4 regions of the Sporomusa aerivorans genome follow, and region 1 is predicted to be linked to each of the others. Evidence: riboswitches for the same ligand, from Rfam matches in the RefSeq annotation. Region 1 holds a riboswitch; each other region holds the start of a gene.
The links. A riboswitch is a leader RNA that binds a small molecule or an ion and turns the genes downstream of it on or off. The one in region 1 is predicted to bind S-adenosylmethionine.
Positions count from the first base shown of each region.

Region 1 (7,636 bases):
GTCTACTCGGCTTGTGCCAAATTGTGGTGTATTTAGCGGTGTCAGTTTTGGTTTTTCCTAATATGGCGGACAGCAAATCGGGAAAAGAGCTTGGACAAACCCTGCTCGAATATAACGGACAGAAAATGGGTTTCTACGATTTTTACAGTACATCCGCCGTATATTACAGCGGCAGAACAATTGTAAAAATTATGCCGGCAGATACTGTAACAACAGCACCGGCAGACGTGTTGAGCTGGTCAAGCAAATATACGATGCCGACCGAATCGTTAGCAAAGTTCGTGACGAATTCCGCAAAGGATAGTATAGTAATTATAGTACCTGAAGCAAAAACAGATAAATTTCTAAAAGAGGCGGAGGGGTGTAATCCCAAATTTTTGCAAAGAAAAAACGGGTTTAGTTACTATGCTCTTAACGGTTAGTTGACTGTACTGCTAAGCGTTGGAGGAAGGAGTAGATACATGCGTATTTTGCTTGCTGAAGATGATGCCAAGCTGGGGAATTTAATAAATGCAATGCTGATCAAATCTGGAATCCAGGTTGACTGGGTTACTCAGGGAGACACGGCGATAGAGTATGCCATGTATTCACCCTATGATGTAATTGTTTTAGACTGGATGATGCCTGGTCAAACCGGGCTGGAGGCTTGCAAATATTTACGGAAGCATGGTTATCAGAGCTCTATTTTGATGCTTACGGCGAAGGATGATGTTGTTGACCGGGTACTCGGATTGGATTCGGGCGCTGATGATTATCTTGTAAAACCGTTTGAATTTGCAGAACTGCTTGCGAGGCTGCGGGCTTTATCACGGCGTAGCAGCGCCAGGCTACAAGAGGAGGAGGTACAAGTCGGCGACCTTGTGCTGAACCGCTCCACTCGTAGTGTACGGTTTGCCGATAACGAGGTGCAACTTACCAGCCGTGAATTTCAATTGCTGGATTTGCTGGTCCAAAACGAAGGACAGGTTGTTCCCCGGGAAGTAATTTTAGACCGGGTCTGGGGCCTGGAGGCTGATGTATCGCCCAACAATCTGGATGCTTATGTGCGGCTGCTAAGGCGGAAGATCAATCTGCCTGAGGGCGATGTGGTAATTCAAAACGTAAGAGGAGTGGGCTTCAAGCTGGAGGCTCATCATGTTTACTAAAATTCGTAACCATTTAACCATGGTGTATGCGGCGGTCATGATATGTTATCTCCTGGCATTTATTATCGCCAGTTATTCCGGCCTGGTCTGGGTGCTGTACCGAGAAGAGCAGCAGGATGTCGAGGCATTTGCCAAAGAAGAAGCGCGGGAACACGTGGCTGTGTTCCGGCAGATTCAGTTGACTGGGAAGCCGCCGGTGGAGGATGATGATCAAAATGGCGAAACAATCTTCCACTATGCATTTGACCTGGCAGGACAGCCGGTTTCGTCAAGCGAACCGCCCGGTGACTTGCGTGACGCTGTTTTAAACAGCATCCAGAACTGGAAAGGAGCGGACGGGGAAGTAGTATTTACCAAGATATACCTGCCTGATGGCAAAAAGAATTACTATATGATCTGCGGTATCCGGATTGCTGACAGTGAGCAGGTGTTAGGCACTGTTTTCGTGGGTAAGAATATCACATCTTATTATGAGATGCTGCAAAGACTGTTACTTGTACTGATCAGCATGTCCCTGCTGTTTTTGTTTATTGCCACTTTTGCCGGTCATTTGCTGGCAGGCCGGGCCATAATTCCGCTTAAGAATTCTTTTTTCAGACAGCGCGAGTTTGTTGCTGATGCATCCCATGAACTAAGGACTCCTCTCAGCGTTATGCTTACTTCTGTAGATGCCATTCAGACCGATGATGAAAATCGGATTTCGCAGTTTTCCGGACAAGTTCTCGATGACATGAAAGGTGAAATCAAAAGGATGACAAAAATTGTAGCAGACTTGCTGACGTTGGCCAGGGCTGACGCCAGTGCTGATACAATTGTAAAAGAAAATTTTGATTTAAACCTTGTTGCCGATAAAGTTGCCCGCTCTTTTAAGCCGCTGGCCAATGAAAAAGGGATCAGGCTTGATTATAACGGCAAAAATAAACTTTTGGTTCATGCAGACAGAGAACGAATCAACCAGTTACTGGTAATTTTGATCGATAATGCTTTGAAATTTGGCCGGCAAGGCGGCGAGGTCCTACTCTCCGTCAAACAGACGACTAGCCCGAAACGGACAGTATATATCAGCGTACAGGATGATGGCGTCGGTATTCCTGCGGAACAGCAAAAGCTTATTTTCGAGCGGTTTTACCGCATAGATAAAGTAAGATCCAGAGAAGCAGGCGGTACCGGGCTGGGGTTAGCTATTGCCAAGTGGATAGTGGAGGCGCATTCCGGGACGATAAAAGTTGAAAGTACAGTTGGCGTTGGCAGTACATTTATTGTCAGTCTGCCCTGCTAAATAACACTGTTTGCCTGATTTAGATGTGCCGGGCCGTTAGCGAAAGTGCCCAAAAAGTAATACTTTGGTCAGAAGCACAAAAGCCTGCAAGCCGTTGACTTGCGGGTCTTTTGAATATTTACGCCTGATAAGGCGAAGCTATTAGAGAGTATATTTTTGGAGGTATCTGTTATTGCCGAACGGGAATTTGCTGGGTATTTTTGTTTCCAGAATTCTTAAGCTTACAGTTAAGCGAGATGTTAATATTATAAAGATAGTTACAATACCGTTTTGCATTCATACAATAATTATTTTTGCAGGGGTGTTTTTGAGCAATAGTTTACCGGTTCGTGAGGCGACGGGTTTTATTAATCCATCGGTAACAGGCCAGCCACTATTTATAGAGAAATTTATTAAGTGGGATGCGCATTGGTATACGTTTATTGCCGAATATGGCTATGATAGTCAAAGTATCGTTTTTTTTCCTGCCATCATTCTGCTAATTAAGGGTTTGGCCGGATTAGGCATAAGTTATGTTACCGCAGGGTTTATTCTGTGCAATGTTTTTACTATGATTAGTTACTGCCTGATGGCCAAAACATTCTTGCTGGATTTTTCCGCCCGGGAGACCAGACTGGCGCTTCTGGCTTATGCAGTAATGCCCACGGCCTTTTTTTTAAATAGCGTCTATACCGAACCGGTGTTTATCGTATTTTCACTTGCCTGTCTATATTGTATTCGCTCAGGCAGCTGGTGGAGCGCCGGCTGGTTTGCGGCGCTGGCTGCTATGACCCGGAGTCTGGGGATATTGCTTGCTGTTGTTTTGTTAGCGGAATATGTCAGATATTATAAAAATGTGAGGCAACTAAGAACCGCGATGGCATCACTTCTTTTTCCCATAATAGCCGTTGCCGCCTTTTGCGTTTACAATCATATCATGTTTGGTGACTGGCTGGCATTTGTTCATTCACAGCAGTTATGGGGAAGGCGCTTTGGGCTGCCATGGGAAAACTTCCGGAACAACCTTCAGCTTATCGGTGCGGGTGTTCCTCTTACCGAAGCCGGTGTTTACTTAGATGCCCTGCTGGTGGCGCTTGCTTTCGTCGCTTTGGTTGCGGCATCGACGCTGCCCCGTTACAGGCTTCCCGCGCCTTATCTTATAACAGGCTGGCTGTGGTTTCTGGTGCCGATGTTCTCGACATCACCTGTTTATCCTTTGTACAGTATGGCCCGCTTTGTGATCGTAATCCTGCCTGTGTATTTGTTTTTAGCCAGGCTTCCTTCAGCGTTGTTTTATAGTTTAGCATGCCTGAGCGCCGCCGGACTGCTTTTTTGTACAGCCTGGTTCCTTAATTGGTACTGGCTGGGTTGATGTATTGACAGTAGCTTATTCTTCATGTAAAATTAGTTCTAATTGAACAGAGCTCTTATCTAGAGTGGTCGAGGGACTGGCCCGATGACGCCCGGCAACCGGCAGAGTCTTCTGCAGTGGTGCTAATTCCAGCAGGAGTTATCCTGGCAGATAAGAGGAAAGTGCTGCAATAAAAGCTCCTTTCCTCGGAAAGGGGCTTTTACTATGTGCAATAAAAATAGTTTACTACGCTGTCCGGAGGTGCTTTTAAAACATGTGTGTAGTTTCTCTTACCGTTCGTCCCGATGCAGTAGAGCATTATGAAAATCCACCAAGAACTTTCAGGCAGCTGCGAATGCGTCGTATCAAACCTGTGTCAAAGATCGGGGCTCTGTATCCTCTAAAGAATAATGAATTTAACGATATCAGAGACCGGGAGTTTCTTGATATCGCGTATGATAAAGCCGTGGCTTTTGTTCTTATCAATTGTCCGCAACAGGCTGATTCTGATCAGCAAGCTGCCACGGTTTTTGCAGCTTTGGCGCAAGCCTGTATTCCTTTTACGATGGTTTCCGTCCAGCCGGCAAAAATCAGTTTCGTTGTCGGCGAGTGCTGTTTGCCAGCCATGTGCGACTGTTTGCAACAGTTGGCGCTATATCCGGAAATTGTTGCAGATTGTACAAAAATTTCAGTGCGGGAAAACAGCGGGCAGCCGTTATTTACAATGATTACTGCCTTAATCGAGATATTGGCGGAAAGAAACATCCCTGTACTGCGCATGTCCGAATCGTACGGGTTAATAGAGATTCTGACGGAAAGCCGATTCAACAGGCAAGCGCAGCAGGCTATTGAAAAGCAGTTCTCAGTTAAATAGGTAAAGAGGTAGAAATGATATGATAGATTACTGTAAAAAGAGGTATGGTGAGCAATACGAAAGTGTTAGTCCGGGGCTGACGAAACCTAGCAATGAGGTTGTGATCATAATTCGTGACGGAACCGTAGTTGCCTTCATGCAAAAGTCCGGCAACAGACTGGTGGAAGGCATGTACGGGGACGGAATATGACTTCGGGGTTATGCTGCAAACGGTATTGATGCAGGCATACCGTTTGCAGCATATGAATGGTTATTGACACCGGCTTGGTGTTATGATACTATCATTACATTAATAAAATAGTTGGCTGATTGGAAAGACCAAAGGCTAAGGACTTCTCTGGCAGAGAGTTCCTTGGCCTTTTTATTTTTCTGTCAAAAAGACAAAGCAGCCGGTTTATATGTTCGCAATGATGGTAGGTAATTATGTGATGACCGGCTCGCAACTAAAAGAAGGAGTGGATGACATGGCGACAAGAACAACGATTGATACATGGTACAGGAAAGAGGATTATTGGGCCATTATTATTGCTCTCGGACTTATTTTAGTCAGCACGATCGCTTTTTTCAACGGGTCGGCTAAGCTGCTTGCGGCAATGGCAATCAATGTTCCCGGCTGGTCGGCTGATTTTAGCAAAATCAGTGGTTTCCTGGCAGGTAACTGGCTGGGTATTGCTTATTTGTTTGGTTTTTTTGCCGTAGTTTTTACGGGCGCCGGCCGTATATTAGGCTACCGTTCGAGTGATTATCTGGCAAGCTTTTCGGTATTATTTATCTTATCTGTTGTGGTTACAGTTTTGGGTTCCAACCAAGTTCTGAAAGACTGGCAGTTAGAAACACCGCTGCTGGCGTTATTAGTGGGTATGATTATCAGCAATACTGTGAAACTTCCTGCTTGGTTCCAGAGTGGGTTACGAACCGAGTTTTATGTTAAAACAGGTATTGTTCTGATGGGAGCTACTTTGCCGTTTACGGTGATCCTCCAGGCGGGGCCGCTTGCCATTTTGCAGGCTACTATTGTGGCCGGAATCACGTTTGCGTCCATTTATTTCGCCAGCACCCGCCTGTTTGGTCTTGATCCGCGTTTTGGCGCAACACTGGCAGCCGGCGGTTCCATCTGCGGCGTCTCAGCATCCATCGCGATAGGCGGCGCCTGTCGGGCAGAAAAGGAACATGTTTCTGTATCAATTTCGATGGTTATTATCTGGGCAGTAGCGATGATCTTCCTTTTACCCTTTTTGGCTAAATCTTTGGGATTAGCTCCTGGCCCGGCAGGGGCCTGGATTGGTACTTCAGAATTTGCTGATGCAGCCGGTTTTGCTGCCGCTGAAGCTATGGCCGACGAGCGGGCGGTAAAGACTTTCACGCTGATGAAAGTTGTCGGGCGTGATATGTTTGTCGGGATTTGGGCGTTGATGGTTGCTTTTCTTTCGGTAACACGCTGGGAAAACAAAACGGTGGAAGAAGCCAGTCGCGTCAGCGCAGGTGAAATTTGGCGACGGTTTCCCAAATTCATCATAGGCTTTTTTGCCGCCTCTGTCTTTACTACCTTAGTGATAGCCTATCTTGATCCCAAGCTGGGCACTGCGTTTTCGAAAGAAGTTATCGGTCCTGTCAAATCTTTACGCGGCTGGACCTTTACCTGGGCTTTCCTCTGTATTGGCCTGACTACCCGGCTGAAAGATCTTACTTCCTTTGGCTGGAAGCCTCTGGCGGCTTTTGCAGCCGGGGTAGCTATCAATGTGCCGCTGGGATACTTATTATCCAACGTTCTGTTTGTAGAGTACTGGCTGGGGGTTAAATAACATGGTGGATTATACTACCCGCATAATTATCAGTCTCAAAGAAATTGAACAGTTAAGAAAGCAGATTGTTGGTTCTGCGCCCGGCCCCGAAAGTCTCAGAAAATACGGGGCCATGGCAGCGGCGGCGTCAGAACGGACGGCAACCATGCTTGAGGTGCTGGCAAGCGTCGGTTTTACCTTCAAGGCCAATAAAGAATATATATATGCTGATTCAGAGAGCGTAGAAGCGGCTAAGGCCAAACAGCTGCTAGCCGCACATGGTTTCGCCGACAAAGAATACCAGATATATTTGGAGTACCGCCGCCAGTGGGGGATTATGTAGCAGGATAATTATTACTGATATAGAATAAGTTACCTATCTTATTTTTTAAGGGGGTAATGGCAAATGGCGAAGAAAATTCTTATATTGACAGGCGATTGCGCAGAAGACTATGAGGTTAAAGTACCGCAGCAGGCACTCTTGATGCTGGGCTACCAGGTTGATGTGGCTGTCCCCAATAAGAACGCCGGCGATATGGTGCAGCTTGTTGTTCATGATTTTACCGGACTGGATACCTATATTGAACTTACCGGTCACCGGATTCCGGTCGATATTGCGGCAAAAGACGCCAAAGCCGAAGAGTATGTCGGCCTGGTAGTTCCCGGCGGGCGTGCTCCCGAGTATATCCGGATGTATCCGGAAGTTGTCAAACTTGTTCAGGACTTCTTTGCAGCCGGCAAACCGGTAGCCGCCATTTGCCACGGTACGCAACTCCTGGCTCCGGCCAATGTGCTGGCAGGAAAAACCGTAACTTCTTATCCGGCCTGCGCAGCCGAGTGCCAGTTAGCCGGAGCTGAATGGCAAAATGAACAGGTGGTTGTCAGCGGTAATCTTGTAACCGCACAGGCCTGGCCTGATCATCCCGCATGGTTAAAAGCCTTTGTTGATTTATTGGGAGCTAAAATTAGTATTTAATGGAATCAGATAGAAAAAGAACTTTGGAGATTGCAGTAATGCAATCTCTTTTTTATCCTGCTAGAAAGTATAACTTTCGCCTGGATAAGGGCAACATCGGCTTCCGCTTTCGCCAAAGGCTCGGCCCAAGCCGTGTTTTCTTTATATATCCGGTATTTCGGTCATACTACATATAGACAAAGTAATGCATTCAAGCTAAAATGGCGGATGGGGCTGTTTGTCGGCACCAAGAAAGGAGTGCAGCTATTGTT
Region 1 is NZ_CP156926.1:2,285,906-2,293,541, forward strand. Features, by position in the region: gene SATMO3_RS10455 (ArnT family glycosyltransferase) at 1-422, shown strand, start outside; gene SATMO3_RS10460 (response regulator transcription factor) at 462-1,145, shown strand; gene SATMO3_RS10465 (sensor histidine kinase) at 1,135-2,424, shown strand; gene SATMO3_RS10470 (mannosyltransferase family protein) at 2,732-3,775, shown strand; SAM riboswitch class I at 3,828-3,932, shown strand; gene SATMO3_RS10475 (hypothetical protein) at 4,029-4,628, shown strand; gene SATMO3_RS10480 (hypothetical protein) at 4,648-4,818, shown strand; gene SATMO3_RS10485 (YeiH family protein) at 5,093-6,430, shown strand; gene SATMO3_RS10490 (hypothetical protein) at 6,432-6,752, shown strand; gene SATMO3_RS10495 (DJ-1/PfpI family protein) at 6,816-7,385, shown strand; gene SATMO3_RS10500 (class I adenylate-forming enzyme family protein) at 7,632-7,636, shown strand, end outside.

Region 2 (7,636 bases), 1.3 Mb from region 1:
AAACCGGTTACAATTGCCCTGGAAGAAGTAGCACAAGGCAAAATTACCTATGAGCGCACAAAAACAGGTATTAAATAGGAGTCGATAATGTCTGCAGGTCAAACTATTGTTATGGGTGTTACCGGCGGCATTGCCGCTTACAAAGCTGTAGAAGTCGTCAGTCGCCTAAAAAAGGCAGGTTATACTGTCCATGTCATTATGACAAAATCGGCCACCCAGTTTGTAACCCCGCTGACTTTTCGCGAGATGAGCGGTAACCCGGTGGTAACCGATATGTGGGAAGAACCCAAAACCTGGAATGTACAACATATTGCATTGGCCAGCAGTGCCGACCTGTTTTTAATTGCCCCGGCAACAGCCAATATCATTGGTAAGATCGCAAACGGCATTGCCGATGATATGCTCAGTACAACGGTTATGGCCACAACAGCCCCGGTACTACTTGCTCCGGCTATGAATACCAACATGTACTTAAATCCCGTTACCAGACAAAATCTGGCCAGGTTAGCGGAAATAGGCTATCACATCCTGGAACCGGCCGCCGGTCTGCTCGCCTGCGGGGTGGAAGGACCAGGCCGGTTGCCTGAACCGGCCTTTATTGTTGAAAAAGTAGTTGCTTTGTTACAAATGAGCAAGCAACTGTCCGGTAAACGGATATTGGTTACAGCAGCGGGTACTCGTGAGCCTATAGATCCGGTACGATATATTGGCAACCGCTCCAGTGGCAAGATGGGCTATGCTATCGCCCAGGCAGCAGCCGAACGAGGCGCCGAAGTAATCTTGGTATCAGGTCCGTCCGGCTTGCCAACTCCGCCGGGAGTAAGTGTCAGACGAGTGGAAACGGCATTGCAGATGCGAGATGCCGTTTTAGCTGAATTCGATACGGTAGACGCTGTTATTAAAGCCGCCGCCGTCGCCGACTACCGGCCGGAATTAGCGGCTGATCATAAAATAAAAAAAGACGGCGAAACATTAACAGTAAGTCTGATTAAGAATCCGGATATTCTGCTTGAGCTGGGCCAGAAGAAGAAGCAGCAGATCTTAGTCGGTTTTGCTGCGGAAACCCAGGAGCTTTTGCTACATGCCCGTGATAAATTAATTAAAAAGAATCTTGATCTAATTATTGCCAATGATGTAACTTTACCGGGGGCCGGGTTTAATGTTGACACGAATATAGTAAAACTAATTGACAAAAGCGGCCATGTGGAGGAACTGCCCCAGTTAAGCAAACAACAGATTGCCACTATTGTTATAGACAAAATTTGTGCAATGCTGACAAAATCTACTTGATTTTTTTCTCTATTTGTATTAAAATTTTTTTGTTATGAAAATTGCATATGCTATACTCATCAAGAGTTGGTGGAGGGACTGGCCCGATGAAACCGCGGCAACCATTTAGCAATGTCTAAAACGGTGCCAATTCCGGCGGATAACCGCAAGATGGGAGTGAAAACAAAATCACGCCTCCCTTTGCGGAGGCTTTTCTTTTTCAGTAGCTAAATTAGGAGGGACATTATGGAAAAAAAGCGTGTACTCTTTACATCCGAATCGGTAACGGAAGGTCATCCTGACAAAATTGCCGACCAGATTTCCGACAGCGTTCTTGACGCTATTCTGGCTCAGGACCCTGAAGCAAGGGTGGCCTGCGAAACGCTGGTTACAACAGGTATTGTGCATGTTGTAGGTGAAATCACCACCAACTGCTATGTAGATATCCCTAAAATTGTCCGGGAAACTATCAAAAGTATTGGCTACACCCGGGCGAAATACGGCTTTGACAGCGAAACCTGCGGTGTCTTAACCTCAATTGACGAACAATCGGCCGATATTGCCATGGGTGTTGATAAGGCACTGGAAGCCAAACAGGGAGATATGGACACAATTGAAGCCATCGGCGCCGGTGATCAGGGAATGATGTTTGGCTATGCCACCAATGAAACACCTGAATATATGCCGCTGCCAATTGCTTTAGCGCATAAACTGTCTCGCAGGCTGTCTGAGGTGCGTAAAAACGGCGACCTGACTTATCTCCGTCCGGACGGAAAAACACAGGTAACCGTAGAATATGAAGATGGCAAACCGCTACGTATCGATACCATTGTAATATCAACGCAGCACAGCCCGGATGTTGACCGCGATACAATCGAAAAAGATCTGATCGCTAAAGTTATTAGTCCTATTGTACCTGGTGAACTGCTTGATGCAAAAACAAAATATTATATTAATCCAACCGGCCGCTTTGTAGTTGGCGGTCCACAGGGTGATGCCGGCTTAACCGGGCGCAAAATTATCGTTGATACGTATGGCGGCATGGCCCGTCATGGCGGTGGCGCCTTCTCGGGTAAAGATCCCACAAAAGTTGACCGTTCTGCCGCTTACGCCGCCCGCTATGTTGCTAAAAATGTGGTGGCGGCCGGCCTCGCCGACAAGTGCGAAATACAGTTGGCCTACGCGATCGGTATCGCCCGTCCTGTTTCGGTCATGGTTGAGACGTTCGGCACGGCTAAAATCAGTGAAACGCAGATTGTTGAGCTTATTAACAAACATTTTGATCTCCGGCCAGCAGGCATTATTAAATCCCTTGACCTCAGACGCCCTATTTACCGTCAAACCGCCGCCTATGGTCACTTTGGCCGCACTGATATCGACCTGCCCTGGGAGCGTACCGATAAAGCCGACCTGTTACGCAAAGAAGCCAATCTATAGATATTTATTAATGAATTAATGGCTAATGGTAATACTAACATTGCTGGACACTCTATTCAGTACAAAGGAGGTATTCCATTGGCTACACAAACAAAAACCAAACAATCCGTTTACCGGGTGGGAGGCCTTAAAGGCGACCATTGCCGCGATCGTATTGAACATACGCTTTCACATTTGCATGGTGTTTCCTCTGTTAAAGTGGATCTGGCTGCCAAGCAGGTTGCCGTTAGCCATGACGAATCGGTAACTTCCAGCGGATATATCGAAGAAACCTTGCAATCACTCGGCTACTCCATCCAGGGTTAAAGGAGCAGATGTAATGAAGCTCCATTTTTCACCGCTAAGAAAGCGAATAAAACGTTATTTCAAACGATTGCCCATGGACACAGGTCTAGATTGGGAACTAGCCGCTTATTATCCGAAAAACCAGTAGCAGGTATTTACCACTTAGAAGCGAATATAAACTCTTAGATAAAAGGGGACTTATCAAGTCCCCTTCTCTTTATAATGAAATATTTAGGTGAAAAAATGTCAAATATCGCTCAAGTAATTGTAAATATTCCTGCCCGCAGTATCGATAAACCATTTTCCTATCTAATCCCGGAGCAGTTGCCGGCAATAGACATTGGCTGGCGTGTACTGGTACCGTTTGGCAGCAGAAAGGTAGAAGGGTTTGTTATCAGCCTGGAAGACGAACCGACAGACGGCCTAAAATCGATTCTGGCTGTGCTTGATGACTATCCCTGGTTTAATGATAATATGCTCAAGACAGCCGAATGGCTGAGCCGGTATTATCTGTGCTCTCCGGCAGAGGCCATGCGTCTGTTTGTCCCTGGACTGTCAGGTATAAAAAGTACTAAAGCTTACCAGGCTGCGCATGCAATTGATTGTGAGCAGGCCAGTATTCTTCTCGCTGCCAAACCGGCTGAATACCGCACCGTACTCAGCTACATTTTGGATCACGGGCCGGTTTCGCAAGCCGATTTAGCTAAACTGCCAGGCAGCATAGAGACTATTCTAAAATTTCTTTTACAGCATAAATTAATTATCCATACCGATACAGTGCTTAAGCGTGGTAAGGCCAGCACAATCAGGCTGATTAATCTTACAGTCAGCAAAGAATCAGCCGCACAGGCTGAACAAGCGCTGCCGCCAAGCAAGTCAGCTCAGCGACGTCTTCTGCACGCGTTAATCCAAACAGGTGAACTTTCCCCGACTGAATTAAGAAACCTTCATATCTCGGCAGATACTGTACGAAAGCTGACATCGCAAGGGCTTGTCGCCAGCCGCGAAGTACAAATATTTCGTAACAGTTATAATACTATCATACATAAGGTTGACGAAATAACGCTAACAACAGCCCAGCAGCAAGCCCTGCAACAAATCGGACCTGTACTTAAGGCCGGCATTCACAAATCTTTTCTGATACACGGGGTCACAGGCAGTGGAAAAACTCAGGTCTATATTAAAGCAGTGGCTGAAGCACGCGGACTCAACCGCCAGGCAATTGTGCTGGTACCGGAAATTGCACTGACAAGCCAAATTGTTGCCCGTTTTCAAGCAGCTTTTGGCCAGGATGTCGTAGTTATGCACAGTAAATTGTCAGTCGGTGAGCGGCATGACGCGTGGCGACGGCTGCATTCCGGTCAGGCCGGCATAGTTATCGGTGCTCGCTCGGCTTTGTTTGCACCTGTTGATAATCTGGGCGTCATCATTCTGGATGAAGAACATGAGTTTACTTATAAACAAGAAGATTCTCCCCGTTATCATGCCCGGCAAGTTGCTTTGTTTAGAGCCAGAATAGCGGGTGCTGCGGTTATACTGGGCAGCGCCACACCGTCTGTGGAAACCTATCACCAGGCGCTCAGCGGAGAACATACACTGATAACCATGGATAAGCGTGTGGACAACGTGCCGCTGCCGCCTGTTACAGTTGTCGATATGAGGGAAGAACTTTTAAAAGGCCGGCGGAGTGTCATCTCGCCGGCACTCACAGAAATGCTGGCAGAAGCCTTATTCCGCAAGGAACAGGCAGTCATCCTGCTTAACCGCCGTGGCTATTCCACTTTCGTCCTCTGTCGCGAGTGCGGCCATGTCCTCAAATGCCGCCACTGTGATATCGCACTGGTATACCATACGCCCGGCCACAGTCTGCGCTGCCATTATTGTCAGGAACGTCACACCGTACCTGACACCTGTCCCGAATGCGGCAGCCGGTATATACGGTATTTTGGCGCAGGTACGCAAAAAGTGGAAGAGGCTCTCAATGCATTATTTCCAACCGCCAAAATTATCCGTATGGATCAGGACACGACAACTAAAAAAATGGCACATGATAAAATATTGGCCGCTTTTGCCGCAGGTACATATGATATCCTGTTAGGTACGCAAATGGTGGCTAAGGGACATGATATTCCCAATGTAACAGCCGTTGGTATTATCTCGGCTGACACTGCTCTTAATTTGCCGGATTTTAGAGCTGCGGAAAGAACTTTTGCCTTGCTTACGCAGGCAGCCGGACGGGCCGGAAGAGGAAATAAGGCAGGCAGGGTGGTCATGCAAACCTATAATCCGGATCATTATGCCATAGTAAACGGAGGCATGCATAATTATCAGGGATTTTATGAAAACGAAATTATTTTTCGCCGCCAACTTAACTATCCACCCTATTCCAATTTAATAAAAATAACTGTACAAGCCGGTGACGAAATACAGGTTCACCGCAATGCCAATCAGCTTGCCGCTGAATTATCCCCGGTTTCTGCCAATGCCGCTACAACCGTTATTGGACCTTTTCCTGCATCTGTCGCTAAAGTAAAAGATATTTTCCGCGTCAATATTCTTATTAAAACCAAGGATATGGCAGAAGTTACCGGGCATCTTGCCAATTTAAACATAGCCTGTCGTAAGGACGTTATCATCGATATCGACCCCATCAATGTTCTTTAATCGACAACTAAACAAAGCTTACCAGGTAGTTGTTCAAAGTTTAATACGTGGTTGAGTACTGTTTGATTTTTTGTCCTGTATATATTTCATATCCTGACATGTTGTGGTAAAATTTTTTATGCCTGATATATCACTGCGTGCGTTCGGCCTGATGATATACGTAGCATATATCGGTAAGAGGAGGTACAAAAAATGCCGGTTATGGAGATAAAAAAGGCAGGCGATAAGGTACTCAAAGAAGTAGCTGCGCCTGTAGAAAAGATTGACCGTAAAATCAAACAATTACTTGATGATATGGCTGAAACTATGTATGCTGCCGACGGAGTAGGCTTGGCGTCTCCACAGGTGGGCATTTCGGTGCGTATTGTTGTTATTGATGTCGGCGAAGGCCTTATTGAACTTATTAACCCGGAGTTTATATCCCGGGAAGGCTGCGAAAGCGGCTCAGAGGGCTGCCTTAGTGTTCCCGGCATGTACGGTGAGGTAGAGCGGTACTCTAAAGTGACTGTTGAAGCATTGAACCGCGCCGGCAAAAAGTTCCGGATTACCGGTACAGGACTTTTGGCCCGGGCTCTTCAGCATGAAATTGACCACTTAAATGGTATTCTTTTTATTGAATTAGCCAAAACCATACACAAGGGGTAGTTTTTATGGGAAATTTACGTACTGTATTTATGGGGACGCCGGATTTTGCGGTGCCTTGCCTGGATATCCTTGTTAAAGAAGGTTATCCGGTGGCAGCCGTTGTGACTCAACCGGACCGGCCAAAAGGCCGCGGGCAGAAACTAGCCTATTCACCCGTTAAAGAGGCAGCCCTGGCCTATAATCTTCCGGTTTTACAGCCAGCCAGCATTAAAGATGACGCATGTTATGAACAGTTAGCCGCTCTACAGCCTGATATTATCGTTGTTGTCGCTTTCGGACAAATTTTGCCTAAAAAAATATTGGAGTTGCCGTCCTTCGGCTGCATTAACGTCCACGCGTCGCTGCTGCCCAAATATCGCGGCTCTGCGCCTATCCATTGGGCCATTATCAATGGTGAAACCTCAACAGGTATCACCACTATGTACATGGATATAGGCATGGATACCGGGGATATGATTTTAACAGCGGAGACGCCAATTTTGGCGTCAGATACAACCGGTACCCTGCATGACAGGCTAAAAGAATTAGGTGCAACCGTTTTATCGGACACGCTCAGGGAAATTGCTGCTGAAAAGGCGCCGCGCTTACCCCAGAATGAGGCACAAGCCACTTATGCCAGGATGCTGTGCCGCGATACCGAACGTATCGACTGGCGTCAGCCGGCAACTGCCATTCATAATTTGGTGCGAGGACTCAATCCCTGGCCTGTAGCCTACTGTAAATATCAAAATAAATCATTAAAAATATGGCAGACTAAAGTGTATGATGAGACTGTACCATGCTCAGAACCCGGCCGCATTGCAAAATTAACCAAAGACGGCCTTGTCGTGGAGACAGGCAAGGGAACAATTGAAATACTTGAAGTCCAGCCCGAATCCAAACGACGGATGAAAGCCAGTGACTGTGTTTGCGGCTATTGCCTGACAGTTGGCAATTTGTTTGAATAGAAGGTGCAATAATGATTGAAGTAGTACACCGGCCCCGCAAACGTCTCTTTTTAATACTTATACTTATCAGTTTACTGGTGGCGACACTATCCAGTTATGGCTTATGGATCGTGAGCCTGCCGGGTTTAAGCAACATTAGCAGTTATTTGCCGATGCTCTTAGGCGTACTCCTGGCTGCTGTCCTGTTGGCGGCAGCCAGTGGCGTAATCGGCATTATCTTGGCCATCCTGGGATTTCGAACCCTGGGAATTTTTCAGGGATTAGCCTGGTCAGCCATTAATCTGCTGTTTCCTATGGCTATCTGCCTTGGAAAATTGTTCGATGTTGATAAAGAACGTGTCGAACGTTCTTTTATTGAAGTAAGTAATCATCTAATTAAACAAAAGCAT
Region 2 is NZ_CP156926.1:3,543,231-3,550,866, forward strand. Features, by position in the region: gene rpoZ (DNA-directed RNA polymerase subunit omega) at 1-78, shown strand, start outside; gene coaBC (bifunctional phosphopantothenoylcysteine decarboxylase/phosphopantothenate--cysteine ligase CoaBC) at 88-1,290, shown strand; SAM riboswitch class I at 1,344-1,447, shown strand; gene metK (methionine adenosyltransferase) at 1,516-2,706, shown strand; gene SATMO3_RS16955 (heavy-metal-associated domain-containing protein) at 2,785-3,012, shown strand; gene priA (primosomal protein N') at 3,235-5,655, shown strand; gene def (peptide deformylase) at 5,848-6,300, shown strand; gene fmt (methionyl-tRNA formyltransferase) at 6,306-7,247, shown strand; gene SATMO3_RS16975 (DUF116 domain-containing protein) at 7,259-7,636, shown strand, end outside.
Region 2: it holds a riboswitch for S-adenosylmethionine, as region 1 does, so the genes downstream of both, metK (methionine adenosyltransferase) here and SATMO3_RS10475 (hypothetical protein) in region 1, are expected to answer to the same signal.

Region 3 (7,636 bases), 560 kb from region 1:
TAACGCGCCCACACCGCCTTCCAATGCGGCAATACGTTGCTCAAATACGTCTGTTGTCGGATTCATAATCCGGGTGTAAATATTGCCCGGTTCTTTTAAACTAAACAGATCGGCCGCATGATCGGCATCCCGGAAATTGTAGGCCGTAGTCATGTACAGGGGAACGGCGCGCGCGCCGGTTGCAGGGTCAGGCTGCTGCCCGGCATGTACGGCCAAGGTGTCAAAACGCAGTTTTTCGGGTAATGTCATAGTTCAACCCTCATTCTTTCATATTTTATATTGTTGGAGCTTCTTTTACCTGTATCCCTGATATCAGGCGGGCGCCCAGATAGGCCAGCTTAGAAGGCCGGAACATTCCCCACTGTCTGATTGGCAGGACCGAGGGAGCAGGCAGAACTTTATTAATAAACTTTGATAGTATTGGCCGCAGCAAATGGAAGTCGATTAAAAAGCCATCATGTCCATGCGGGCTGTCGATAACCGCAAAATCGGTGCGAACGCCAACCCGGCGCATGGTCTCGGCCAGTTCCTCCTGTTGATAGGCCGGATACAAAAGGTCCGAGCTTACCCCGATAACCAGCACTCTGGCATCGATCCGGGCTAAAGCCGCCTCATAAGACCCGTACCCGTCAGACAGATCAAAGAGATCCAGCGCCCGTAGCAGGTAGAGATAGGAATTGGCATCAAAACGTTTAACGATACTTTCCCCTTGATAGTCAAGATAATTCTCAATTTCAAACTGACCGCCGCGGGTCCGGCGGCCGAATTTATAGGCCATGGACATCTCACTCTGGTATGTAATCATTCCCAAGGCCCGGGCGGCTGCGAGTCCCCTTTCCGGTTTGCTGCCACCGTAATAATCGCCGTTCTGCCAGGCAGGATCGAGCATAACAGCCTGGCGGCCCACCCGGTTATAAGCGATGGCCTGCGCGGCCGAATAACCGGGAGCGGCAATAACAACAACCCCGTCAACAAAGTCCGGGTACCTCACTGCCCACTCTAGAGCCTGCATCCCGCCCATCGAGCCGCCGATTACCAGCGCCAGTTGCTTAATGCCCAATACCTCCAGCAATCTTTTCTGGACCTGAACCATATCACCTATGGTGATCTCCGGGAATTCCATACCATAGGGGTTGCCGGTGGCCGGATCGGGTGAAGCCGGACCTGTCGTTCCCTGGCACCCTCCCAGCACATTGGCACAAATAACAAAAAAGCGTTCGGTATCAATGGGACGGCCCGGACCGATTAGCGGCTCCCACCAGCCTTTCTCGTCATATTGGTCATGAGAAGCCGGATGGCTGTCACCGGTCAGTGCATGGGCAACCAGGATGACATTGTCACCGGTCGCAGATAAAGTGCCATAGGTTTCATATGCCACAGTAACGTCAGTCAGACAGCCGCCCTGTTTCAGCTGCAGCGGGTTCTCCGGACTGGCGACCTGAACTTGTTTTAATTGCGGCCGCCATTTAAAACCCGGAAAAAAGGTCACAACCATAATTCTTCCCCTCCTTACAGTATTCATGAAATAAAGCAGACTTAGCTTCAGGTGGGGTTTTAACCGCATCTGAAGGTTAGCGCCCTTATCCAGGAGGATATTTGAGAGATAACGAAAGCCCCCTCGCTAAGAGGGGGCATAATCTGTTTGCCAATCCCTCTCATCTCCCAGGAAATCTGCTGATTCCTGCTGGAATTAGCACCACTGCGCATTGCGCCGGTTGCCGGGTGTCATCGGGCCAGTCCCTCGACCTCTCTGGATAAGAGCGTACTATTAAATTTGTAAAGTAATGTATACATGATACCTAAATAGCAGCCGATTGTCAAGTATCTCCATTTTTCAGTGAACAAATGTATAATCTTCTGCCGCAGCCCTTATTGACATATTAAAGTTTTTATTATAAACTAGTAACTAATCTAATACTCCTAAAGGGGAGTAGCTCATAGAACAGAGTCAACATACTGATGAGTATTCATCTGGCTCTGTTGTTGACACTTGTCAATTAGCGAGACCTTTAGTATGGCAAATTTGTATTTGCCATACTAAAGGTCTCGTTTTATATATATTACACATCTTAAGGGGGATTATCATGACAGCATTTTTAACCTCGCTTATCTTTGTAGTGCTTGCTGAGATGGGTGATAAAACGCAACTACTGGCTATGGCCTTTGCAACCCGATTCAAGTGGCAAACCGTTATGTGGGGCGTCTTGGCCGCAACAATTTTCAACCATCTGTTTGCCGTAATTGTCGGCAGCTATCTGACCCATTTCATCCCGATGAGTTACATTCAGATTGCCGCGGCCATCTCCTTCATCATCTTCGGTCTTTGGACAATCCGGGGGGATGAGCTCAACGGCGAAGATAAAGGCTGTAAGTACAACCCATTTTGGACAGTGGCCATTGCTTTTTTCATTGCCGAAATGGGTGACAAAACCCAGCTAGCAACCATTGCGCTGGCAGCTCAATTTAATAGCATTATCCCGGTATGGCTGGGAACAACCACCGGTATGATGGTAGCGGACGCCATTGGTATCATTATTGGCATTGTACTGGGAAAAAGAATCCCCGAACGGGCTGTGAAGTGGTTTGCCGCAATTATCTTCATACTGTTTGGCCTGTTTGGCCTCTATGAATACTTACCCGGACATTACCTCACACCGGTCTCTGTCACCGGCACCTTGCTGGCGGTACTGCTCTCTATATTCTTAGTGTCCCGCATGAGCGGAGATTGCGATAAAGAACCGCAGAAATCGCCGCAAGAAAGTAAGTAAACTAGTAAAAAGCGCGAAAATCTTCAAGCAGATTTTCGCGCTTTTTAGTTGCCTGTTCTCAAACTACGTCAAAGCCGATGTCTTCGACAGCCTTCACCAGATCAGCCTGTTTAGCAGTGCCGGTTACAACCGCTTGCTTCTTTTCCAGATCTACACTGGCGCCTACTACTCCCGGAATTCCCAGAAGTGCTTTTTCAACACTCATTTTGCAATGCCCGCAAGACATCCCTTCGATTTTTAAAATTGTTTCCTGTGCCTGACTCATACCGTCACCTCCCTTCTTGCCGGCTTTCAATACCGTACACCCCTACACATTTGGCTACTGACGGCATATTCTCCTTAGTGTTAGGGTTGTCACGGTACTGGCGGCATTATGCCGCAGTATCCCTATCCCTGTAGGGATCAAACCGCCTTAGCCTGAGCGCATTAGTGACCACGGAAACCGAACTGAAGGCCATGGCCGCCCCGGCCAGGACGGGTGATAAAAAACCCATGGCGGCAACAGGAATTCCCAGTGAGTTATAGATCAAAGCCCAAAACAGATTTTGCTTGATGTTCCTCATGGTTGCCTTACTCAGGCGAATGGCGGCGACGATGCCGGTCAGATCTCCCCGCATCAGCGTAATGTCAGCGGCCTCTATGGCAACATCGGTACCTGTGCCGATGGCAAAACCAACATCGGCAGTAGCCAGCGCCGGCGCATCATTAATACCGTCCCCGACCATCGCCACGACTTTGCCTTGCTTTTTCAGCGCGTCAACCTGCTCGGCCTTGTGTTCAGGCAGCACCTCCGCCAGAACATTGGTAATACCCACCGTCCGGGCTATTGCCTGGGCAGTCCTTACGTTATCGCCGGTAATCATCCAGACCTCGATACCCATTTGTTTGAGCGCAGCCACGGCCTGGGCCGAGTTCTCTTTGACGGTATCCGCCACGGCAATCAGCCCGCTCAGCCTGCCGTCCAGAGCAAACAGCATAACGGTCTTGCCCTCAAGTTCCAATTGCTCAATTGCAGCTAGCTCGGCAGTAAACTCGACATTGTTTTCTTGCATGAGTTTGCGGGTGCCCACTAAAATTCGCCTGCCCTCCAGCGTAACCTCCACCCCGTGTCCCGGAATGGCGGCGAACGACTCCGGTTCAGGCAGGACTATACCTTGCCTTTGACCATATTTAACAATAGCCTGAGCCAGAGGATGCTCCGAATTCTTCTCGGCGCCGGCAGCCAGTCTCAGCAGTTCTGTTTCAGCAAGTCCTGCCAGCGGTATAACGTCTGTCGCTTCCGGCTCTCCCTTGGTGATGGTGCCTGTTTTATCAAGTACAATGGTTGTCAGCCTGTGGGCATTTTCCAGGTGCTCCGCCCCTTTTATCAGGATACCGTTCTCTGCGCCCTTACCGGTTCCTACCATGATCGAGGTTGGAGTAGCCAGGCCCAGGGCGCAGGGGCAGGCAATGACCAGCACGGCTGTAAAATTAACCAGAGCCCGTGAGAAATTGCCGGGATCAAGGAAAATATACCAGACTCCAAAGGTCACAAGCGCCAGTCCAACAACAACCGGCACAAAATATCCGGAAACCACGTCGGCAAAGCGCTGAATCGGCGCTTTTGAGCCCTGTGCTTCTTCCACAATACGGACAATCTGCGCTAATGCAGTATCCTTACCGACTTTGGCGGCCGTAAATTTAAAAGTGCCAAGTTTATTAATGGTAGCGCCAATAACCGTGTCGCCCGCCTTCTTGTCAACAGGCAGACTTTCACCGGTAAGCATAGACTCATCAACAGTCGATGTCCCTTCGGCAATAACACCGTCGACCGGAATCTTTTCGCCCGGCCGAACAACCACAACATCGCCGACTAAGACGGCTTCCACCGGAATATCGAGTTCCTGGCCGTCACGGACCACTCTGGCCGTCCTGGCCTGCAGCCCCATAAGGGCTTTAATGGCCGCCGAAGTTCTTCCCTTGGCAGTGGCTTCCAGCAATTTGCCTAAAATAATCAGGGTAATTAAAATTGCTGAAGTCTCAAAATATAAGTCGGGTTCATTCCGAAGTACATTGGCGATACTGTAAAAGTAGGCGGCCGAGGTACCAAGTGCAACCAGTACATCCATATTAGCGCCGCCGTTTTTGAGCACCGTATACGCACTGCGGTAAAACTGCCAGCCGGCAATAAATTGCACCGGCGTAGCCAGTACCAACTGGAGATACGGATTCATCAACACATGCGCAACACTGCCCATGATCCCCAGCATATGCAGGATCATAGCCAGTAAGAGCGGCAGGGAAAAGCCGGCCGCCACCAGGAGGCGAAAACGCTGCCTGCTTACCTCAGCTTCGCGGGTTTGCTTTTCCTGATCCACCTCAGCAGTATCTGCTAAATCGTGTGCGCCAAAACCCGCTTTTTCAATTCTGTCCTTAATATCGCTGATACCGGTAACACCCGGATAGAACTCAACAGTTGCCTTTTCCACCGCCAGATTGACAACGGCATTTACAACTCCCGGCAATTTTTTCAGGCTTCTCTCAATGCGGCCTGAGCAGGCGGCGCAGGTCATACCGCTAATCTTTAACTCCACCTTGTCCGTTATGACCTGAAAACCTATGGCCTCAACTTTTTGCGCTATCTCAGTCAGCGTAACCTGCGCAGGATCATAGGTTATAGCCGCCTTTTCGACAGCCAGATTCACGGCTGCCTTCGCCACCCCCGGCAGCTTGGACAAGCCGCGCTCCAATCGTCCGGAACAGGCCGCGCAGGTCATGCCGCCTATTTTGAAAATGACATTCTCCAAACCATTCTTTGCCGTCTCGGTCATCTTTCTCACCCCTCTTGTACATATACACCCCGGCAGGGCTACTTGGTGAATTTGGATAAAACGCCCATCAATTCATCAACAGCCTGCTCGGTGCGATTTTCTTTGATGGCATTTACGACACAACTCTTAGTATGACTTTCAATCATAATCAGCGCCACCTGATTGAGCGCCGCCCGTGCAGCCATAATCTGCTGCAGCACATCTACACAATAGCGGCCTTCATCGATCATTTTTTCAATGCCGTTAATTTGTCCGCTGGTCCGACGCAATCTTTTCTTTATATCTATCTTTTCCTGTTCATTTAACATGATTTCCCTCCGTCATACTATACCCCCGTATAGTATATATACTACGCTTAAATATATCACCAGTCAATAGTTTTATTATTTACTGGCGATGTATTTAAAACACGGTTGCATCAAACCTAAGGCGAAACAAAATCAAACTTATAACTGATATATAAAAAAAAAGACCCGGATTTCCGGGTCTTTTTCGCCTTACCCCATCATTTCCAGGAAGGCTTGTACTCTTGTTTTTATTTGTTCTACATCCCCCTGCGAATAATCGGTTTCGATCTGAAGAAAAGAAGTATCGCCGTTTTGTTTCAGGTAATCCCTGATTACCCGGCTTTCCACATTATAGGTGTGGCACCCTTGCCAGGTAATATCCACAACACCGTCGGCCTTATACTCTTTGACCAGTTGGGCAAGATTCTGCTGCCGGACGGGGTTGGGACTCATACAGGAGCAAGGAATTGCCAGATACTTCTCAGCAATGGCTTCAAGCGGCGGTTTGCTTTCATCTACAAGAGTAACAAACTGCTTCATGCCTGAACAGTTTTCGATATAGACAACGGCGGCGCCGCAGTCCTCGATAATTCTAATGACCTTCTCGGCGCCAACGCCTGTAGGCACGCCGGTCACAACAATACGCCTGGCGCCTTTAGGCATGGCGGCTTCCCCTTTGGCCACAGAGTCTTTTATATCGGCAATAACGGCCTCGATTTGCTCGGCAAAATCGGTCCGGTCTGTTACAAAATTGCGTCCCCACATCAGTTTAAGGAAATCCTGCCCGGTCATCGGCACCGGATCCAGTTTCATAAACCCGGACAGTTTTTGCATCAGCAGGCGTTCCTGATTCAACTGCTTAATGGCGGAGCGCAGCTTTTCGTCGGTGATCTCGGCCGCCAGTTCTTTTTCCAGCACCGCTTTTAATGCCTTGACTTCCTCCAGCCAATACGCCTTGTCCTTATCGTCCAGATTGCATTGCGGCAATTTCATAACATGCACGGGTTTAAAGCTTTGCATGAGTTCAAACATCTTTTTCTTGCCGTCACAGGTTGTCTCGCCGATAATAATGTCGGAATACAGAAAGTACGGACACTTATCGGTTACCGCAAGACCATAGGACGACTTGATCAGCGGGCAAAAATTGCGCGGCAGCGTTTTTTCCCCGTCGGGAATTCCCTCTTCTTTTGTGGCGCACAGGCCGAATCCCAGCGCGTCGGCTGCTAAAACCAATTCCTGCGGCGCATAGACACAGTAAAAGCCAACAACTTTTTTTCCTGCCTCTTTGGCATTTTTCAGCATGGTAAATGCATCTGACATACTTTCTCCCCCATTTTTAAAGTTTTTAATTCACAGCATCCCAGGCAAACAGCGCTGCGCCGATGGAACCGGCAAAAACGGCCTCCGGATGCGTAACAACAGCTAATCCCAGTTTGCCGGCAAGTTCCTGCCGCAAAGCCTGGTTCTGCGCTAAACCTCCCGTAAAAGCAACCGGCGCTGCGGGCTGAATGGCGGCTGCCATCACCGCAACCCGCCCGGCAATTGATGTATATAAGGCCCTGATGATAGCCTGCCGGGGAACGCCCCGGTTGACCAACCCGATAACTTCCGATTCGGCAAACACGGTACACATGGAATTGATAGTACAAGCCTCGGCGTCCGGCTCACCGGAAAAGTTGCCGATTTCGGCAATATCAAGCCCCAGCGCCTGGGCGGTAACCTGCAGAAAGCGCCCTGTCCCCGCCGCACATTTGTCATTCATAACGAAATC
Region 3 is NZ_CP156926.1:1,725,760-1,733,395, reverse strand. Features, by position in the region: gene SATMO3_RS07815 (homocysteine synthase) at 1-249, opposite strand, end outside; gene SATMO3_RS07810 (homoserine O-acetyltransferase) at 275-1,495, opposite strand; SAM riboswitch class I at 1,653-1,761, opposite strand; gene SATMO3_RS07805 (TMEM165/GDT1 family protein) at 2,085-2,768, shown strand; gene SATMO3_RS07800 (heavy-metal-associated domain-containing protein) at 2,827-3,033, opposite strand; gene SATMO3_RS07795 (heavy metal translocating P-type ATPase) at 3,140-5,578, opposite strand; gene SATMO3_RS07790 (metal-sensitive transcriptional regulator) at 5,617-5,886, opposite strand; gene SATMO3_RS07785 (double-cubane-cluster-containing anaerobic reductase) at 6,076-7,185, opposite strand; gene SATMO3_RS07780 (acyl-CoA dehydratase activase) at 7,211-7,636, opposite strand, start outside.
Region 3: it holds a riboswitch for S-adenosylmethionine, as region 1 does, so the genes downstream of both, SATMO3_RS07810 (homoserine O-acetyltransferase) here and SATMO3_RS10475 (hypothetical protein) in region 1, are expected to answer to the same signal.

Region 4 (7,636 bases), 310 kb from region 1:
GCCGCCGGTAGGCAATACGTGGTTAGGCCCGGCGAAATAGTCTCCCAGCGGTTCTGGTGAGTAAGGTCCCATAAATATGGCGCCGGCATGGCGAACATAAGGCAGCAGTTTGAAAGGTTCGGCCGTCAACAGTTCTAAATGCTCCGGCGCCGAAAGATTGGCGAGTTCCACAGCCTCCAGAATAGTGGGAGTAATAATGATCAGCCCGTTATCTTCAATAGCTTGCGCGGCGATATCCTTGCGCGGCAGTTCAGCCAGTTGGGCTGACACTTCTGTGGCTACTTTACCGGCCAATTCAGCGCTGTTGGTAATCAGGATGCTGGAGGCCAGCACGTCATGTTCGGCCTGACTTAGCATATCGGCAGCCACATAGCGCGGCTCGGCCGTACTGTCGGCAACAATAAGAATCTCGCTGGGGCCGGCCAGCATATCAATATCGGCATGACCGTACACTGCCTTTTTAGCCAGGGTAACAAAGATATTCCCCGGACCGGTTATCTTGTCCACTTTGGGAATGGTTTCGGTTCCGAAAGCCAGTGCGGCTACGGCCTGGGCGCCACCCACCTTGAATATCCTTGTAACACCGGCCAATCTGGCAGCCGCCAGCACATAGGGATTAACCCGTCCTGCCCTGTCGGGCGGAACCACCATAATGATTTCTTGTACCCCAGCCACAGCAGCCGGTACTGCGTTCATAATAACCGACGAAGGATACGCAGCCGTACCGCCGGGCACGTAAATGCCCACCCGGTCCAGCGGCGTGCATTTCTGTCCTAAAATTGCGCCATGCTCGCGTTCAGTAAACCAGGATTTCGGCAGTTGTTCGGCATGAAATCGTCTGACATTTGCCGCCGCTGCCTCAAGCGCCGCCAATACCTCTTGGTCAATTCCTTCCACGGCGCTGTCAATTTCCGCCTGCGTAACTTCCATCGTATCGGCAGTAAAGTCCGCCCCGTCAATAGATTTTGTATATCCCAGCACAGCCTTGTCGCCCTCTTTACGGACATCCTCGACAATACGTTCGACCACCTGCTGGGCGGATAGTTCTTCGCCAAACAAGTCTTTTACTTTTGCGCGCGCGCCGGTGCCCAGCACAACTTTGTCAAAAGCCGGTTTTACCAGTATTTCAGCGATCTCTTCCTTCATTAAGAAATTACTGTAAATTGTCTTCATGCGTTTCCCTCACTCTCCACCAAGGTCTTTAGTCCTTCAACCATCGTATTGATGCGTTCAAACTTCATTTTAAAGCTTACCCGGTTAGCGATAAACCTGGCTGTCGCCGGGTGAATCTGGGCCACTTCCACCAGATTATTTTCTTTAAGAGTACGTCCGGTTTCCACCAGGTCAACAATAATCTCCGCCAAACCGACCATAGGAGCCAGTTCAATCGATCCATTGAGCTTAATAATTTCCATTTGTATACCAATGCTATGGAAAAAGCTTTCCGCAACCCGGGGATATTTTGTAGCCACCCGCATATGGGCATAATCGCTCAGCTTATCCTGTTTAAGCGCCTGCGGCACTGCTACCATCATCCGGCAAAAACCAAATTTTAAATCTAAAAGCTCATAGACATCTTTGTTTTCTTCCAGCAGAACGTCTTTTCCGATAATACCGATATCGGCAGCTCCATATTCAACATAAGTCGGTAAATCAGCCGTCTTGGTTATAATAAACCGGATCTTCGCCGCTTCGTTGGTAATAACCAGTTTCCGTGAGTTTTCACTAAGCCCTTCGGCAGTATAACCAAGTTTAGCCAGCATATTTGCGGAAAGATCGAACAACTTTCCCTTGGGCAGTGCTATTGTGAGATAATCCATATCATTTGAGGTCATGTCATGCCTCCATATTCTTTAGTTAATTAAAGTGTTAATATATTAGTATATTAACACTTTGCAAAAAAACCGTCAATACACTATTACCATTTTTTATTGCCTGTTAATGCAAACTTTGGACAGCAAGTAGGAAAACCCACTGTATATGTAGAAGTAATTGGCAGGATAATAACTTTAAGGAGGAGGTTTACAATGGCTGCACTCAATCTTGTTGTGCTCAACCAGCTTGCTGACCGCCAGAAAGAGGTCATTACGGCGGTTGATCCTAACGTTAATATAATTGTAACCGACGAAAAATCGGCCCTCGAACACATGCCCAGCTGCCATGTTTTAGTAACCTGGGGCTGGTCTGAAACCCGGCATTTATATCAGGCTGCACCTCACCTGGAATGGATTCATGCCTTAAGCGCCGGGGTTGAAAAACTGTTATTTCCTGAAATCCAGGCGGCAGACACTATTTTAACCAATTCCAAAGGCATTCACGGGATTCCGGTCTCAGAACACGTATTAGCCATGATGCTGGCCTTCAGCCGGGGTCTTACCATCAGCCTCCGCCAGCAGGCCTGCGGCCAGTGGAAACGTATGCCGACCGGAGAATTGCATGGCCATACCATTGCCATTGTCGGCCTGGGCTCCATTGGCCGGGAAATTGCTAAAAAAGCCAAAGCCTTAGGGATGACGGTTCTTGCCAGCAAGCAAGAAGCTACCACTGAATTGTTTGTTGACACATTGTATCCGTCCGATGACGACAGCCTGCTCGAAATGCTGTCACATGCCGACTATATTGTTATTGCCCTGCCGCTAACGGAAGAAACGGAAAACAAGATCAGCCTGGCTCATTTTACCGCCATGAAACGTTCAGCTTATTTTTTCAATATTGCCCGGGGCGCAATTGTCAACGAAATTGACCTGATTACAGCGCTGTCAACAAACCTGATTCAGGGCGCCGGTCTGGATGTATTCGCTCACGAGCCGTTGCCTGAAGACAGTCCCCTCTGGTCGATGCCCAATGTCATCATTACCCCCCATGTAGCCGCGTTATCACCGGCTTATCTGGACAGGGCCATTAAACTGTTCGCCGATAATCTTACCCGGTTTATCCAGGGACGGAATATGCTGAATATCGTTGACAAAGTAAAGGGCTATTAAGAATGTTGTGAACTATATATAAAAAGGTGAGGCTGCTAAGAACAGCCTCTTTAATTTAAGCTATCGGCAGTTCTTAAGAGCCTCAGTTCCGGCGGCTCCCCGTCTGCCGGGGCTTCATGATGTCTGGCCACAATGCCGGTTATTTCTGCGGCAACGCCGGCTGCTGAGAGCATTGCCGCTCCGCGGGCGGCATGGTGGTAATAAGTGTGAACGGCGTGCCGGAGATTGGCTATCTTGCCGCCTCGGCCGCTGCGTCCCCATTTTCGCACCCAATCCGGGGCAAATTTGTCCAATATTACTGTGATTATTTTGTCAGCCGTACTGACATCGCCTTTTACCTTGCCCACATCATGCAGCAATGCACACTTAAGTAATAAATCCTGATTGATCCCCCGTTCTTGCGCTGCAAGCTCCAGGGCAGTATAGGCCACGTTGAGAGCATGTCTTTGGTCCGGCAGGTTCATTTGCCAGAAAAGTGCTGCTTCGCCGGGAAGCAAATGCTGTCCGATAAATTGTCTGTCTGCTTCGGTTATCCGGGCCGTAAGCGCGGAAATCACCTGTTTAACCCGTTTACTCAATATAAATCAGCTCTTCATAACCTTGCTCACGGGCAGTTGTCTCAGCGGCCTGTTTCGCTGCCGCGGCTATTGCCAATTCCGCCCGCCGTCCTGCCTTCCGGTACTTGCCGGCAGCTTCAATTGCCTCAGAAAGTTTTCCTTCGGCCCAGGCAATATATAGATCCCGGCCGCGCACACTGACGCCGATCCCCTGCCGCTCCAGCGCCAACAGCACCCGCTCAATGCCCAGCGCGAACCCGGTTGCCGGGTTGGGATCCCCCAGGGAAGCAAGCATATTATCATAGCGTCCGCCGCCGCACAGCGGGAAGCCCAAACCGGGCGTATAGCCCTCAAATACCATGCCGGTGTAATAATCAAAATCGCGAATAATGCCAAGATCAAAATTAACGTAGCTGTCAACGCCGTAGCAGGCCAGCAGCCGCCGGATGTCGGCCAGATTGTCAAGTGCCGTCCGGCTAAGGTCATTGCTCACCAGTTGGTACGCCTTATTGAGCATATCTTCCCGGCCATGTAAGAGGGGAATTTGTTTTAGCAGCTCCTGCGCAGCCGGACTAAGGCCGCTTTGCGACAGAAGTTCGCCAAGGCCAACCAAATCCCGGGAAACCATGGAATATTTGATCTGCTGCTGATACTCCGGGCTTAATCCGCTTTCAGCCATAATCCCGTTGACAAAATCAACCTGCCCTAAGCTAATCTGAAAATTAGTCAGTCCTGCTTCCAGCATGGCCTCCACAGCCAGCGCCACCACTTCAGCATCCGCAACTGGTCCAGGCGCTCCTAAAAATTCAACTCCGGCCTGGTAAAATTCACACTGTCTGCCGGCCTGCGCCTGCTCATGCCTAAATACATTGGTAAGATAAAACAATCTAAGCGGCAGCGGCGTTTCCTTGAGCCTGGTAACCGCCACCCGGGCAATGGGAGTTGTTAAGTCCGGTCTAAGGGCAAGAATGCGGTTATTCTTATCAAAAAATTTAAAGACATTCTCTTGAATACTACTCCCTGTCCCTAATGTCAGAGTTTCCATATATTCAAAAGTCGGTGTAACTACCTCTTCATAACCCCATTGGGAAAAGAGTTCAGCAAGCGCCCCTTCCACGAGACGCTTCTGTTTGGCTTCCCGGGGCAATAAATCTCGTGTGCCATAAGGAATTTGCGGCACATAGTTCTTTTTCATTATTCTACTCCCTTCTTGTCTTCCTCGTCTGCGTCCAGCCGGGCCAGTACTGTCTTATAGCCGTCTGCTCCATAATAGAGGCAGCGCTTTACTCTGCTGATGGTTGCCGTACTGGCGCCGGTTGCCGCCACAATATCATCATAAATGACGCCTGCCTTTAGCAGGCGCGCCACTTCCAGCCGCTGAGCCATTGCTTTTAGTTCGCCAATGGTGCAGACATCCTCAAAAAACTGATAGCATTCTTCTTCATTTTGCAACTCCAAAATAGCCTGAAACAGCTGATCGGAAAGTTTGTCTTTTAACTTGGGATTTACCGGCATGGTACTACGCCTCCCTGTATTTCTTGCTTACTGTATATTTATTCGCTGCTTTACCAGATTTTCCTTCTTTATCTCTTTTTAACTTTATTTAATTAAAACATTTACATACTATACCCATTTTTTTGTTTTTACTACCGGGATTTACTTATAAAAATTCTATTGACAGCGTACATAACACCATGATAATATAATTTTTGTAAATTAAATACTGTTCATCAAGAGTTGGCTGAGGGAATGGCCCGATGACGCCGCGGCAACCATCGCATATGCGAACGGTGCCAATTCCAACAGGATTACTATCCTGGCAGATGAAGAACCGGGCAAATTAGCCTCTTCGCTCTGCCGAAGAGGCTTTTATTTTTTCCCTGAAAGGAGGATATTCTGACAACTTCTCCATCTGCTGCACACAATTCATTTACCTATTTATTTACCAGGAGGAATATTATTATGAAAAAAATCACCGTATTATTACTGACTGCATTACTGGCTCTGGCCACAGTGATTGCCGGTTGCGGCAGTAAAGAAACTCCGGCTCCCGCCGGTCAGGAAAAAAAGACGGTAAAAGTAGGAGCAACCGCCGTTCCTCATGCCGAAATCCTCAATGCTGTTAAACCCATTCTGGAAAAAGAAGGCGTCAATCTTGTTATTGTTGAAATGAGCGACTATGTCCGTCCTAATATTGCCGTTGCCGAAAAAGAACTTGACGCCAACTTCTTTCAGCACATTCCTTACCTGACAAAGTTCAGCGCCGAGCGCAAACTTGACCTGACCTACACTGCCGCCGTACATATTGAGCCTATGGGTATTTACTCCAAAAAAATCAAGAATCTTAACGATGTGCAAAACGGCGCTCAAATCGCCATCCCCAATGACCCGACAAATGGCGGCCGCGCTTTGGCGCTCTTAGCCAAGGCAGGCATTATTAAACTTAAAGAAGGCGTTGGCATTAACGCTACCGTAAAAGATATCGCCGATAATCCCAAAAATGTGAAAATCAGTGAACTTGAAGCTCCCCAATTACCACGCGCGCTCGATGATGTTGCCCTGGCTGTGATCAACACCAATTATGCCCTGGAAGCCAAGCTCGTACCCACCAAAGACGCTCTGTTTATCGAACAGAATGACTCCCCGTACGTTAATATCCTGACAGTTAGAAAAGGTGACGAAAATCGCCCGGAAATTCAAAAGCTGACGAAGGCTCTTACTTCACCGGAAGTGAAGAAGTTCATTACAGAAAAATACCTGGGCGCAGTAGTACCTGCATTCTAATATTAAAAACGGCTTGAACCTTAATAAGGTTCAAGCCGTTTTCCTTCCATCCGGTTAAAAAGTATATCTTTCCTCCCGGTTGAGGGCAAGATCGGCTTACGTTTGGTGAAGGCTCGGCGTAAGCCGTATTTTCTTCATTAATCCTGCCGGGCAACAACACCATAGAGAAAGATATCGGCAATACCGTTCGCCGATGTCTCTATAGATTCACCCTTCTCACCGATAAACCCTTGAAAAACCATCATAACAATCACACTAAACAAACCGTGAGCCGCTTTATGCACGTCACAAATACGGAGAACCCCCTGATCGATGCCCTCCTGCAGGATCTGTTCCAGTATGCTAGTCGTATGCTGAAACCGGGCCCGGTACTTTTCACGCTGCGCTTCAGTAAAATTTGACGGCTCCTCATGCCCCAAACCACGCATTTCGTGCATTAAAACCCGCCACAAATCTGCATTTTCCACATAAAATTCCAAAAATACTTTAATGGCTTTCTTGATTTTACCGAGCGGCGGTTCAACGAGTCCGGCTATATTAATAAGCTCAGCTTCAAAACGCGCGCTGCGTTCTTTGATCAGCGTGTAAAAGAGCTGCTCTTTATTGACAAAGTAATTATATACCGTGCCCTTGCCGGTATCAGCCAAAGCAATAATTTCATCAACCGTGGCGCGATGATAGCCTTTGCGGGAAAAAACAGTATATGCGGCATCAAGTATTTGCTGGCGTTTCATATATATCCTCCTGTTCTACCCTTGCCATGTTAGTTTGGAAATAATAAAAACTACCATGCCAATGGCGACAGCCAGTTTAAAAATCAGTCCCAGAGTCTGGCCAATGACAATGCTTTTAGCTACACGCCCCGCTTTTTCCCGGTTACCGGTAGCTACATACTCGGTCAGGTAACCGGCAGCGAATGATCCGCCAATTGCCCCGCCAATCGAGCCAAGCCCGGGCATAATGCCTGTGCCGATAATGCCGCCGGCAATACCGCCTACGAAAGCGGCCACAATGGCACTGCTGGAGGCCTTTTCTTTTTTCGCGCCCAGTGAGCCGGCTACGAATTCAGCCAGTTCGCCTATAAGCAGCGCGCCGAAAAGCCAAAGCAGCACGGCAGTGCTCATATGCGCAAAGTTTTCCAGATAGCCGTAACCGACTGCCGTAACAAGGATCAGCCAGTTGCCTGGCAGGCCGATGGCTGTCATACCGATACCTAAAACAGCAATAATAATGACCAGAAGATTAATGGCTGTTAAACCTGCATCCACATTAGGACTCCTTCTTGATAATCTTACTCCCGGTTAAAGGCCC
Region 4 is NZ_CP156926.1:2,595,684-2,603,319, reverse strand. Features, by position in the region: gene hisD (histidinol dehydrogenase) at 1-1,173, opposite strand, end outside; gene hisG (ATP phosphoribosyltransferase) at 1,170-1,835, opposite strand; gene SATMO3_RS12180 (D-2-hydroxyacid dehydrogenase) at 2,028-2,984, shown strand; gene SATMO3_RS12175 (HDIG domain-containing metalloprotein) at 3,035-3,562, opposite strand; gene hisZ (ATP phosphoribosyltransferase regulatory subunit) at 3,555-4,736, opposite strand; gene SATMO3_RS12165 (YerC/YecD family TrpR-related protein) at 4,736-5,056, opposite strand; SAM riboswitch class I at 5,266-5,371, shown strand; gene SATMO3_RS12160 (MetQ/NlpA family ABC transporter substrate-binding protein) at 5,504-6,325, shown strand; gene SATMO3_RS12155 (TetR/AcrR family transcriptional regulator) at 6,463-7,059, opposite strand; gene SATMO3_RS12150 (DUF456 domain-containing protein) at 7,075-7,593, opposite strand; gene purD (phosphoribosylamine--glycine ligase) at 7,617-7,636, opposite strand, start outside.
Region 4: it holds a riboswitch for S-adenosylmethionine, as region 1 does, so the genes downstream of both, SATMO3_RS12160 (MetQ/NlpA family ABC transporter substrate-binding protein) here and SATMO3_RS10475 (hypothetical protein) in region 1, are expected to answer to the same signal.